Ruficoccus amylovorans: one gene and its partner. The protein of the gene in region 2 interacts with the protein of the main gene of each other region in a pairwise test. Links are inferred from orthologs where the notes say so. Each region holds a gene or a part of one and is shown on either strand. Other genes may lie near its edges. The genes, in order: H5P28_RS06955 and H5P28_RS02320.

The links.
Region 1: the proteins of H5P28_RS02320 (region 2) and H5P28_RS06955 interact in binary tests that used the Escherichia coli proteins (3 or more experiments, as listed by UniProt). The link is inferred for Ruficoccus amylovorans from one-to-one orthologs.

What each region holds. Positions count from the first base shown.
Region 1 is NZ_JACHVB010000020.1:116,391-122,933, forward strand. The notes cover bases 2,299-5,276. They hold H5P28_RS06955 (ABC-F family ATP-binding cassette domain-containing protein), read left to right. Parts: upstream 2,299-2,797; coding sequence 2,798-4,756; downstream 4,757-5,276. Other genes in these bases: H5P28_RS06950 (sulfatase family protein), read right to left, coding at 2,299-2,538. Also shown: H5P28_RS06945 (HAD family hydrolase), read left to right, coding at 1-725; more of H5P28_RS06950, read right to left, coding at 1,213-2,298; H5P28_RS06965 (hypothetical protein), read left to right, coding at 5,363-6,543. UniProt on the Escherichia coli protein: Genetic data indicate it may be involved in ribosome assembly or function.
Region 2 is NZ_JACHVB010000012.1:292,840-299,675, forward strand. What follows is about bases 3,561-6,831. They hold H5P28_RS02320 (2-oxoglutarate dehydrogenase E1 component), read right to left. Parts: upstream 6,506-6,831; coding sequence 3,761-6,505; downstream 3,561-3,760. Other genes in these bases: H5P28_RS02315 (protein tyrosine phosphatase), read right to left, coding at 3,561-3,759; H5P28_RS02325 (hypothetical protein), read left to right, coding at 6,585-6,809. Outside these bases: H5P28_RS02295 (hypothetical protein), read left to right, coding at 1-77; queF (preQ(1) synthase), read left to right, coding at 167-532; lpdA (dihydrolipoyl dehydrogenase), read right to left, coding at 577-1,974; odhB (2-oxoglutarate dehydrogenase complex dihydrolipoyllysine-residue succinyltransferase), read right to left, coding at 2,101-3,372; more of H5P28_RS02315, read right to left, coding at 3,394-3,560. UniProt on the Escherichia coli protein: E1 component of the 2-oxoglutarate dehydrogenase (OGDH) complex which catalyzes the decarboxylation of 2-oxoglutarate, the first step in the conversion of 2-oxoglutarate to succinyl-CoA and CO(2).

The DNA of each region.
Region 1 (6,543 bases), on a different replicon or contig from region 2:
AAGACCGCGGCGCCAAGCGCGAGAAGCTGATCCGCGCCTCGATGAAGGACGCCGGCCTCCAGATGCTCGACCAGAAAACGCCCGTGGCGGAGCTTTTCCACGACACGATCCGCGCCGAGCAGGACATCCGTCGTGAGCAGGGAGTGGACTTCCCCGAAGTGGACATTCTCGGGGTTTGGGAAGATCTCATCGGCCAGCTCGAAGCCTACGAACTGATCCGGGGCCGCGCCAGCCGCGCCGCCCTGCGCACGGTTTCCGTGCTCTATGAGGCCAATGTCAACCCCGCCGCGCCCATGCCGGGCGCGGTTGAGGCCATCGAGGGCCTGCTGGACAAGCAGAAGAGCCTCGGCATCATTTCGAACGCCCAGTTCTACACGCCTCTGCTTTTTGAGGCGTTTCTGGAAGGTAGCCCGCACGATCTCGGCTTCGAGGAAATCCTCTGCATCTGGTCCTTCGAGCACACCGTGGCCAAGCCCTCGCCCAAGCTTTTCGAGGTGGCGGCAGAGCGACTGCAGGCGCTCGACGGCATTGCTCCGGGCGAGACGCTCTTCATCGGCAACGACATGCGCAACGACATCGCCCCGGCGGCCAAGCTCGGTTTCAAGACCGCGCTCTTCGCCGGTGACAAGCGCTCTCTGCGCCTGCGCAAGGACGACGAAAGCTGCAAGGGCGTGAAGCCCGACCTTGTCATCACCGAGCTGGAGCAACTGCTGGAGTGTGTCTGAGCCTCGCCTGTAGTGGCGGAGCATGACAGCTGCGAATGTTTTAGATACTAGCAAAGCCCGGTCGCTGCAAGTCAGCACCGGGCTTGGTCGTGCGGCCTGGGTGTGCCCCAAAGGATTTGGTTAAGGGTACAGTAGTGCGGTGTTAGCCAAGTTCTTAACAAATGTTAATGGCCACAAAAAGGCACAAGAAGCACAAAAAACTTTGTGGATACAGAGATCGCTCTGTGTCTTTGCGCCTCTGCGGTGAAAATATTTTTATCAGGAACTAAGCTAATGTGCGGTTACCGGAGTTTGCTGCATATTTTTTGGGGACTATGCGCCCCCAAGCCCCGCAGCAGGCATAGCCTGCACTTTCGATGCTGCCGCATCGCGTCAGGGATTGTTGCTTTTAGCTTGGCTAAAAGCAACAATCCCTGAGGAACATCCAAACTGGGTTGCACCCCAAAACTTATGCGAGGAACTTAGCTCGCAGCACACTAACGGGATACTAGGTCCGGATAAAGGGGCCGGCGGCGGGATCGACGGACTCGCGGGTGTTGATGACGGCCCCGGTAGGCTGGGCCAGCGGGCCGTTGAGAAGCGGATCGTCGGTGTCGTGCATCCAGTTTTCCAGCCGCTGGTTCATTTCCGTCAGGATGTCGGCACAGGCCGGGTCATGGGCGAGATTGCGGCTCTCGTTGGGGTCGAGGAGCAGGTCGTAGAGCTGGATTTCTTCGCGCGGGGTCTCGCCCCAGCCGGTTTTAAGCAGGAGCGCCTTGGAGGGGCTCTGGTCGATGTTCGAGAGCGGGCGGCGCAGGTCCTGATCGAAGAGGCGGATCAAGTTATAGCGCTGGGTGCGTACGGAGCGCATGGGCTCGCTGGCGGCGTGAAAACTGACTTCGCTGAAAAGGTCTTCGCGGATCTCGGGCGCGGAGCCTTCGAAAAGCGGGCGCATGCTGAAGCCCTCCAGGTGCTCAGGGGCGGGGAGCCCGAGCAGGTCGCAGACGGTCGGGTAAACATCCAAGTGCGAAACCAGCGCGTCCACCGCCTGGCCGGAGGCGGGGTTGCCGGGGTAGTCCATCATCAGGGTGACGCCCGTCCCGTGTGCGGTGAGGTTGCACTTCATACGGGGGAAGGCGATCCCGTGGTCCGTCGTGATGATGACGAGGCTGTTCTTGTCGAGGCCGTGTTGCCGGATCGCGTCGAGGACGCGCCCGATGCAGGTGTCTGAGTGCGCGACGGCGTGGCGGTACTCGGCCATGTCCTTGCGGATTTCCGGCGTGTCCGGTAACGGGTCGGGCGGTTTAACATAGGCCTCGGGCTCCAGTTCCGGGTCCACCGGGTCGAAAGGCCGATGCGGGAAAAACAGCCCGAAGGAAAGGAAAAAGGGTCGCTCGTGCTGCTGGTTTAGGAAATCGAGCGCGTGTTGCGTCCAACCCCGGTCGGTGGCGGCAAGGGTGTCGAGATTTTCCTCGTGGACAATTTCGTAGGGCATCTGCTCGGGGGCGCTGTGGAACTCGTGCTGGATGCCGCAGAGCGCGGTGAGGAAGCCCTGTCCCCGGAGGTAGGCGGCCAGGTGGTGTTCGGGGTGGGTGAACTTGAATCCCCGGTGTGCCAGGCCGAGCATGCCGGACTCGTGCGGGGTGACGCCGGTCAGCAACCCGGCGCGGCTGGGGGAGCAGGTCGGGCCACAGCAGTGGGCCTGCCGGAAAAGCGTCCCGTGGCGGGCGAAGGCCTGCAGGTTTGGCGTGGACACCTGATGCCCATAGGGCGAGATGTAGCGCCCCATGTCGTGGGTGTGGATGTAGATGACGTTGCGGATCGGGTGGGACATGACAGGGTCGAGTCTGAAGTCAAAAATAGCTCCTAGCCGCTAGCTGCGCGGGATCGGTGAAGTATGCGCGTTCTCGCCCGGTGGTGTCGAGTCATCTGTCGGTTAAAATGAACCGCGTTGTCGGGAAACTGATTTGCGCGGAAGCTTGGCAAGCGCGAGGGAGAGGGCAGCGAAGCACGCGCGGACGGGGAAGGAATCCACCCGCAGGGCGAGTTTAGGCTTTTCGCGGCGGGGTTTTCGGCATGGACTGTCGGGCTCCATGCTTCAGGTCTCACAGCTCAGCAAAGCCTTCGGTAGCCAGGTCCTGTTCGAGGACGTGACGTTCCGCATCAACCGCGAGCACCGCGTGGCCCTCGTGGGCCCCAACGGCGCGGGCAAGACCACGCTCTTTTCCATCCTTTTGGGCGGGACCGATCCGGACGGCGGGCTCGTCGATATCGAGCGCGGTGCCCGTATCGGCTACCTGCCTCAGGAGACCGCGCCCGAGGGCGAGGAAACGGTGATCGAGATTGCCGCCGGGGTCACCCCCGAGCACGCCCGTGTGCGCAAGATCATCGGCGACTGCGAGCGGGCGGGGGACACGACTTCCAGCCTCTACGCCGACGCCGTCGCCCGCTACACCGAGCTGGGCGGCTACCAGACCGAGCCCAAGGCCAAACGCATCCTGGCAGGCCTGTCCTTTCGCGATAGCGACTATGACCGCCCGGCCCGGTCCTTGAGCGGCGGGTGGGTCATGCGTGCGCACCTTGCCCGTTTGCTCGCCGCCGAGCCGGACCTGCTCATGCTCGACGAGCCGACCAACCACCTCGACCTGGAGTCGCTGGGCTGGTTTCAGAATTATTTAAAGAGCTATCCGGGGGCGATTTTCCTCATCTCGCACGACCGCGCCTTTCTCAACGCGCTGGTCGATCACGTGCTGGAAATCCGCCATCACCGCATCCACAGCTACCGCGGCAACTACGACGACTACGTCGAGGAAGCTGCCGCCCGCGACGCACAGCAACTGGCCGCCTACCGCAGCCAGCAAAACAAGATCGCGCAACTGGAACGCTTCATCGACCGCTTCGGGGCCAAGAACACGAAGGCCACGCAGGCCAAGTCGAAGCAGAAGCAGATCGACCGGATGGACCGGATCGAGGCTCCGCAGGAAAAGGCCCGCACGCTCAAGGTGAAATTCCCGCAACCCCCGGCCAGCGGTCAGCGCCTGATCAAGCTGGAGGACGTGCATTTCTCCTACGGGGAGCATCGGGTGTACCAAGGGATCGACTTTCAGGCCGAGCGCGGCGAGCGGATCGTGCTGGTCGGCCCCAATGGCGCGGGCAAGTCAACCCTGCTCAAACTTCTGGCCGGAGCGCTGATCCCGACCGCGGGCGAGCGCACGCTCGGCCACAACGCCAAGCCCGGCTATTTTTCCCAGAGCCGCCTCGACGTGCTCAACGCCGATAACACCGTGCTGGAGGAAGTCCAGAGCATCAACCGCGCGATCAACGAGACCGAGGCACGCACCGTGCTGGGTTCGTTCCTGTTTACGGGGGACTCGGTTTTCAAAAAAGTGGCTGTACTCTCCGGTGGTGAGAAATCCCGCCTCGCCCTGATCAAGCTCCTGCTCGACCCGCCGAATCTGCTGCTGATGGACGAGCCGACGACGCACCTCGACATCGCCAGTATCGACGCGCTCATTGCCGCGTTGGAGAACTATAACGGAACGCTCGTCTTCATCAGCCACGACGTTTACTTCATCCGTAAAATCGCCCGCAGCGTGCTCCACATCAGCGCGGGCGCGCTGACCGCCTACGCGGGCGACTACGATTATTACCTGTTCAAGTCCCGCAGCGAGGACGAGCGCGCCGCCCTCACCGCTGGGGAAAAGCTCAGCAACCAGCGCCCGGGCGAAGTCGTGAGAACTTCCGGGGAAAATGCCCCGGCGGAGAACTCGTCTTTCAAATCCCGCGAGCAGAAGCGGGCGGAGGCCCAGGCCCGCCAGCAACGGGCGAAAATCCGGGCTGAAGTCGATGGCCTCGAAGAGCGTATCTGTGGCCTGGAGGACCGCCAACGCGCCCTGACCGAACAGTTGGAAGATCCCGCCCTGTACGAGCGTGACAGTGCCAAGGTGATGCAGCTCAATCGCGACCTGCTCGCGCTCAACGACGAGTTGGAGCGCCTGAACGAGGAGTGGATGGAGGCTACAGAGCGGCTGGAGGCAATTTCGGAGTCCTAACCGTTGGATGCTTTATGGTATAGCCTCCGGTGCATGAAAAGTGGCCTTATGTATGAAATATAATCGTCGTGGCGTTCGTTTATGCACCTGTTCCTTCGCTCGCTAAGTCTGCGTGAGAAAGGGATTTGCTATATAAATTGACAAACTTGATAAAAAAACTTGCTTGTGGCTCAAGCATCGTCATTTTCAGTTCTTTCCCGATTTTTTGACGGGCTGTAGCGCAGTCTGGTAGCGCGCTTCGTTCGGGACGAAGAGGTCCAGGGTTCGAATCCCTGCAGCCCGATTTATTTTCAGGCCCGGTGGAATGCTGGGTCTTTATTCCTGCGAGGGGCTTAATCGTATTCCTTGCGGGCCGTTCACCGGGATATTCTCTCGCTTTTCAAGCCGTCGTTTCATCCGTTAATTCGCTTTCATGTTGACATGGATTCTGAGTTTATTTACAGGAGTAAATAAAGACGGGCATTAGGCCTGACTTCCACCCCTCATTGAGCTTATTTACAAACTGTATCCCCTGACATGCCCCATGTATCCCATCACGCCGAATGGCGAGACATGCCTCGCAGAAACACGCGCTGTGGTTTTGCGCTTATCATCTCGCTCACGTTGATGGCCTTCATTTTTCTGCTGCTTGTCAGTGTGGCCACGCTGACGAAAGTCGAAACGTCATCTGTCGCCATTACGCAAGTTCAGACGCAAGCCCGCCAGAATGCTCTTTTTGCGATGGAAATGGCTATGGCGGAGCTTCAACGCGCGGCGGGCCCCGACCAGCGTAGCACCGCCAGCGCGGCACTCGGTGAGGCCGACACGCAAAACGGTGGCAGCACGGCTCACCGGACCGTCCAGAACGGATTAACCGAGGCTCGCAACGGTGCTCGCCACTGGACCGGTGTTTGGGGGAACAAGGATGTCGGCGAACGCATTTATACGGCGACACCGGCTCCCATTTTACTCAACTGGCTGGTCAGCGGGAACGAAGGGGCGGCCTTTTCCGTTGCCGCACAAGGAAACGTCGTTTCGTCCGCCATCACCGCCGGCGACGGCTCGATTTTTGCTCCCGATAACGGCTCCATTCCGGCATCCCTCGATCTCGGCGCGCTTTCGGTTGACGAGGAGTGGGCGCTGCTGGTGGGGCCGGGCAGTGTCAGCGACGAACAGGACTATGTGGTCGCCCCTCAGGTTCATCTGGACGAGACCAACAGCTATGCCTGGTGGGTCGGAGACGAAGGTATCAAGGCTGATTTTGGCGCGTACAAGCCCTATGCCGGAACTGCGGTGGACAATACGACGCTGGATGGCCGGTATTGGCTCAGCCTCGCCCAGCGCAATGGAGTGGAGTTGATGACTGGCTTCGAAAATTACCCGCTCCTGCTGGATGAGGATAATATCGCGCAGGTGGAGAATGTCTTGCAGCGCGATCAGGTGCGCCTGTCCGTCCCCACTGTCAGTGAGCAGCAAATGAAAGCGCGTTTTCACGATCTGACGGCGTCCGCCTGGGGCGTTCTGGCAGACAACCGCAATGGCGGACTGCGGCGAGACCTCACCGGGCATCTTCATGGGGGCACCCTTACCGGCAAAGTGATTCCCACGCTCACCTACAGCGAGGACGCCGCCTTGCGCAACGAGATCAACTCCTTGAGCAACCCGCGCTGGGAGCAGTTGAAGTCTTTTTGGGACCAGGTTGCGTCGGTCGCCGAAACGGGCTATGTCGATGTGGGCTCGACCGTCGGTGATGCCAATGTTCACCATGTCACGCCCGTTCTGGTGCAGCTTCGCGTCCTGGTGCGCCT
Region 2 (6,836 bases):
AGCATGAAAACAGGATCGTGGCTCCCACGCACACCGCAACCGTTATCAATGCCAAGGTAAACATAATGGTAATATAGTCGCACTTTAGGGAAAAAGCTGACACCGGCGGACGATTTTTTGCGAAACGGGGTTGTATGGCCGGGCCGGGACGCTATTGGGTAGGCGTATGGAAACCTTTGAAAACCCGAATCCCGGTCGCGATTATGTCATCCAGCACATCGCTGAAGAGTTCACCTCCGTCTGCCCGAAGACGGGGCACCCGGACTTCGGCACCGTCGTGCTGACCTACGTGCCGGACAAGCTCTGCGTCGAACTCAAGGACTACAAGCTCTACCTGCACGATTACCGCAACAAGGGGATCTTCTTCGAGGCCGTGACCAACAAGATCATGGACGACCTCTGCGCCGAACTCCAGCCCCGCTGGTTGCGCATCGAAACCATCTGGAAAGGCCGTGGCGGCATCCGCTCCGTCGTCCGTATCGAACAGGCCGCCCCCGACTTCAACGGCCCAACCCCGCCATACTTCTGCTAGCAGGAACGCGGGGCGCGTAGCCCCGCGTTTACCATCGCCGTCCGTTAGAGGGAGTGGATGGAGGATTTGGAGACGGCCATGGCGGCTTCTTTCATGGACTCGGAGAGGGTGGGGTGGGCGTGCATGGTGCGGGCCCAGTCCTCGGCGCTGCCGGAGTACTCCATGTGGGCGACGGCGGTGGCGATCAGCTCAGAGGCGTTGCGGCCGATGATCTGTACGCCCAGGAGGCGGTCGGTTTCGGCATCGGCGATGACCTTGACAAAGCCGTCGGTGGCATCGGTGGCGATGGCGCGCCCGTTGGCGATGAAGGGGAATTTCCCAATGTTGACCTTGAGACCTTTTTCCTTGGCGGCGTCTTCGCCCAGGCCGACCGAGGCGATTTCCGGCTCGGTGTAGACGACGCCGGGGACGAGGTCGTAGTTGACGTGTCCGGCCTTGCCCGCGATCAATTCGACGCAGGCGACGCCTTCCTCCTCAGCCTTGTGGGCGAGCATGGGCCCGGCGATCACGTCGCCAATGGCGTAAATCCCCTGCGCGGTGGTGCGGAAGTGCTCGTCGGTCTTGATGCGGCCCTTGTCGTCGAGTTCGACCCCGGCCTTGTCGAGGTCAAGTCCGCTGGTGCAGGGCTTGCGGCCGACGGCGACGAGGATCTTGTCGGCGGGGAATTCGAGCGGCTTGCCGTCTTTTTCGGCGGTGAGCACGGACTTGCCCTTGTCGGTCTTGACGCCGGTGACCTTGGCCCCGAGCGAGAACTTGAGCCCCTGCTTGGTCAGGAGGCGTTCGGCGAGTTTGGACACGTCCTTATCGTAGGTGGGGGCGATCTGCGGGAGCAGTTCGACCACGGTGACTTCGCTTCCAAGGCGTGCCCAGACCGAACCGATTTCCAGCCCGATGGCACCCGCGCCGACGACGACGAGCTTTTCGGGCACCTTGTCAAAGGCGATAGCCTCGGTGCTGCTGACCACAGTCTTGCCGTCGAACTTCATAAACGGCAGTTCGACCGGGACGGAGCCGGTGGCGATAATAACATGCTTGCTCTCAAGCGTTTGGCCGCCTTTGTCCGTCTCGACAATGATCTTGTTGTCATTGCCGCCGAGGCGTGCCTTACCCTGCACGATGTCGATCTTGCGCTTGGTGACGAGGGTTTTGACCCCGTTGTTGAGTTGGTTGACGACGGCCTCCTTCTTTTTCATCAGGGTGGCGATGTCGGTCTTGATTTCCTTGGCGCTGATGCCGCTGGCGGCGGCGTTGTGCTCAAGGGTGTGCAAAATTTCGGTCGAGTGCAGGAGCGCCTTGCTCGGGATGCAGCCGACATTCAGGCAGGTGCCGCCGAGGACGGGGTCTTTTTCCACCAGGGCTGTCTTGAGCCCGAGCTGGGCCGCGCGGATAGCCGCGACGTAGCCGCCGGGGCCGCTGCCAATAACGATGAGGTCGTAATCCATAAGAAGTTTGAAAGTTTGACGGTTTGAAAGTTTGAGAGTTGGGAGGAGGGGCGTTTGAGCGTGCGAAAGATTAACTTTCAAACTCTCAAACCCTGAACTCTCAAACACGGGATTCAGGCCTGTGGCCTAAATCCCGAAGAGCAGGCGGTCGGGGTCTTCGATGGCTTCCTTGATCTTGACCAGGAAGGTGACGGCCTCCTTGCCATCGACCACGCGGTGGTCGTAGCTCATGGCGAGGTACATCATCGGGCGGGCGACGATCTCGCCGTTGACGACGACGGCGCGCTGCTGGATATTGTGCAGGCCGAGGATGCCGCTCTGAGGCATGTTGAGAATCGGCGTCGAGAGCATGGAGCCGTAGATGCCGCCGTTGGAAATGGTGAAGACGCCGCCTTGCAGGTCGTCGATGGTGAGCTTGCCATTGCGGGCGGCCTGGGCGTAGTCGGCGATGTCCTGCTCGATCTGGGCAAAGCTCTTTTTGTCGCAGTCGCGCACGACCGGGACGACCAGCCCCTTCTCTGTGCCGACGGCCACGCCCACATCGTAGAAGTGGTTTTGCAGGAGCACGTCGCCGTCGAGCTGGGTATTGATCTGCGGGACGGCCTGGAGCGCGTGGACCACGGCCTTCACAAAGAACGACATGAACCCGAGCTTGATCCCGTGTTGGGCGACAAAGGCGTCCTGATGCTTCTTGCGCAGGCCCATGACGCGGCTCATGTCCACCTCGTTAAAGGTGGTCAGCAGCGCGGCTTCCTGGGTGGCGGCCACAAGGCGCTCGGCGATCTTCTTGCGCAGCGGGGACATCTTCTTGCGGGTGACGCGGCCTTCCTGCCCGGCGGCGGATGTCGGGGCCTTCGCAGCTGGAGCCGGAGCACTGGCGGCGGGCTTGGTCGCAGGACGCGTCTCGGCGCGAAGCATGTCGCCCTTGGTCACTCGGCCATCCTTGCCGGTGCCCTCGACCTGAGCCGGGTCGATGCCGGTCTCAGAGGCGATGCGGCGCACGGCGGGTGAGGGCGGCAGGTCCTTGGCCTTGCCCGAGGGGGCGCTGGCGGGGGCCGGTTCCTCCTTGGCGGGGGCGGGCTTTTCCTCCGGCTTGCTCTCGGTCTTGGCGGGGGCTTCCTCCTTTTGCTCAGCAGCTTCCGGCGCACTGGCGGGCTTCTTCGCGGACTCGTCAATCTCGGCCACGGTCGCGCCGATCTCGACTTCGTCACCCTCGGCGACTTTCAGCGAAATGACACCGGCGGCTTCGGCCATGCCCTCCGAGGTGATTTTGTCGGTTTCCAGTTCGTAGAGGAGCTGGTCCTTGGCGACATAATCGCCGTCGTTGACGTGCCAGGAGGCGAGGATACCGCTGGTGATCGACTCGCCCAGGGAGGGAACTTTGACTTCGGTGGCCATGAGAGGGTAAATTAAATGGCGTTAGCGGACTAAAGATGATTCGGGAGCCTCTGGCAACAAGATGTGTGCCGCGAGTTTGGTGCGGAGCACATCCTGAAGCGCGGGCTCCATGGGTTGGTAAATGTCTTTGATGAAAAGCGTGGTCAGCGGCTTGCCGCTGGTGCGGAAACGTGTGCGGATCAGTTCGGTGTGTTTTTTCTCCATCGTGAAGATGGCGTCGGCCCAGCCGATGTCCTGATCGGTCAACCGAATCCGGGCACCCTTTGCCGTGCCGCGTGAACGTACCTGATAGCAGTCGGAGCGCTGAAGCATTTTTTCGGCGGTCAGGCTGCGGCACTTGTTCATGCTACACACAAAGAGCAGTTTCCGGATCGGTTGCTCGGACATCTCACAGGGTGAATGCCTCTTCGACGAGGGCCTGCTGCTCCATCCGGTGCTGGTAGAGCGAGCCGGGGGCGGGGCTGGCGGCGGCCTGGCGTCCGGCGAAGACCGGGGCCTGTCCGGCGGCCTTGAGCAGGTACGGGTACATGTGCGTCCACGCGCCCATGTTCTGCGGTTCCTCCTGACACCAGACGAGGTGCTTGTAGCCCTTGTACTTGTCGAGGATTTCCGCGAGGCGCTCCTCGTTCATCGGGTAGAGCTGCTCGACGCGGATGATGGTGGTGTTGGTGATCTTGTTTTCGGCGCGGTGGTTGATGAGGTCGTAGTAAACCTTGCCCGAGCAGAAGACGATGCGTTCGGTCTTCTGGACGGGGCGTTCGTCGTCGAGGATCTCGTGGAAGCGGCCCTTGGTGATGTCCTCTACACTGGAGACGCAGTCCTTGTAGCGCAGGAGGCTTTTGGGGGCCATGATGACGAGCGGCTTCTTGAAGGAGCGCTTCATCTGGCGGCGCAGGACGTGGAAGTACTGCGCGGGGGTGGTCATCATGCAGACCTGGATGTTGTCCTCGGCGCAGGCCTGCAGGTAGCGCTCAAGGCGGGCCGAGGAGTGCTCGGGGCCCTGGCCCTCGTAGCCGTGCGGCAGGAGCATGACCAGCCCGGAGACGCGGCCCCACTTGGACTCGCTGGAGGTGATGAACTGGTCAAAGTGCGTCTGCGCCCCGTTGCTGAAGTCGCCGAACTGCGCCTCCCACATGGCGAGCATGTCGGGGTAGTCGAGCGAGTAGCCGAAGTCGAAGCCGAGGATAGCCGCCTCGGAGAGCGAGGAGTTGTGGACGCAGAAGGTGGCCTGGTCGGGGTCGAGGTTGAGCAGGGGGACGTAGCGCACGCGCGTTTCCACATCGTAGAAGGCGGCGTGGCGCTGGCTGAAGGTGCCGCGTTCGCTGTCCTGTCCGGAGATGCGTACCGGGGTGCCTTCCAGCAGAAGCGTGCCCCAGGAGAGCTGCTCGGCGAAAGCCCAGTCGATGCCGCCGCCCTTCTGGAAGTTGGCCCACTTGGTCTCGACCTGACGGGCGATCTTGCTGTTGGGCTTGAAGTTCGGCGGGATGGCGGTGAGGGTTTCGGCCACGCGGGTGAGCACGCCCTTGGTCACGGCGGTCTTGACCGGCTCGAAGTTGTAGGCCGGTTGCTTGATCGCGGAGGCCTCCTCGAAGGTTTTTTTCTTCTTGGTACTCTTTTCTTCTTCCTCCTTTTTGACGCGGAAGAAGGAGTCGTTGAGCGCCTGCTGGAACTCCTTGGTCAAGTCGTTGGCCTGCTCGTCCGTGAGGGCCTTTTCCTTGACCAGGCGCTCGCGCAAAATCTGGCTGATGGCCGGGTGCTGGGAAATCTGCTTGTAAAGCCCCGGCTGGGTGAAGCCCGGCTCGTCGGACTCGTTGTGGCCGTGCTTGCGGTAGCAGTACATGTCGATCACGACGTCGTCGCCGAACTGCTGCCGGTACTCCAGGGCGATGTCCATGACATGGGCGACGGCGAGCGGGTCGTCCCCGTTGACGTGGAAGATCGGCACCTCGATCATCTTGGCGATGTCGGTGCAGTAGCGGCTGGAGCGCGACTCGCGCGGGTCCGTGGTGAAGCCGATCTGGTTGTTGATGACGAAGTGGATCGTGCCGCCGGTGAGGTAGCCCTTGAGGCGGGAGAGGTTGAGCGTCTCCATGACCACGCCCTGCCCGGCAAAGGCGGCGTCGCCGTGCACGAGGAAGGGCAGCACGCGCTTGCGGTCCCAGTCCCCGCGGATGCGCTGGCGGGCGCGGGTCTTGCCCTCGACCACGGGGTCAACGGCCTCCAGGTGGCTCGGGTTGGCAGCCAGGCGCAGATCGACTTCCTTGCCAGTCGAGGTCTTGTGGGTGCACTCGAAGCCGAGGTGGTACTTCACATCGCCGTCACCGTGGATGGTGTCGGGGATGTAGTTCTCAGAAAACTCGCGGAAGATGTACTCGTAGGATTTGCCTAAAATGTTGGCCAGCACGTTGAGACGGCCGCGGTGGGCCATGCCCATGACGATTTCCTCGACGCCCATGAGGGGGCACTTCTCGATCAGCACGTCGAGCGCGGCGATAAGGGTCTCAGCCCCTTCGAGGGAGAAGCGCTTCTGCCCGACATAGCGGGTGTGCAGGAAACGCTCGAACTGCTCGGCCTCCATGACCTTGCGCAGGATGCGGATTTTCTGGTCGGCCTTGAAATCGGGCTGGTTGTCGCTGGGCTCGATGCGGGCCTGGAGCCAGCGGCGTTTCGGAGTCTCCTGGATGTGGATATACTCGCAGCCGATGTGGCCGCAGTAGGTGCGCTTGAGGCGCTGCAGCAGCTGCGGCACGCTCATGAACACACCGCCCAGGTAGTTGCCGGTGTGGAAAGTCTTTTCCGGGTCGATACTTTCGAGACCGAGGCGGTCGAGCTTCAGGCGCGGGTTTTCCAGCACGCGGGCCTGGAGCGGGTTGAAGCGGCCTTCCGTGTGCCCGATGGAGCGGTAGGCGTAGATCGCGCCAATGACGCGCGACTGCGTGATCGGGTCGGTGTCGCCGGCGGCAGCGGGCAGGGGAGAGGCCCCGCCCTTGAGGGCGACCTGCTGCGCCAGTTCGAAGCCTTCAAAGAAAGCGCGCCATTCCTGGTCAAGCCCGTCGGGGTTTTCGAGCCAGCGTTGATAATATTGGTCGATCAAGTCCGCGTTCCAGCGGTTGGCGAAGGTGAGGTTTTTCATCTCGTTAGGGTATTTGCAGCCCAATTGTTAGGATATACGTTGACCTTGAGGCTGTGACAAGTATTTCCGTTAGTTTTCTATGAGCCTGAGAGATAGTATTTATCAGAATCTCGAATCGATTATCGTGTATAAGCAAAATGTGGCGGCGGCGGTCCTCGCATTGGACGGCCTGCTGCGCGAAAACAAGCGCGAGCTCCCCGGCGACCTGGCCCACTACCTGGAAAATCGCAGCTACGAAAAGGCCTGGGCCTGGCTCAACGAAGGCAAGCAGGCGCCGCGCGGCACGTGTTCGCCCAAGTCATAGGGGCGTTTGGTTTTCGCGGGGCGGGGG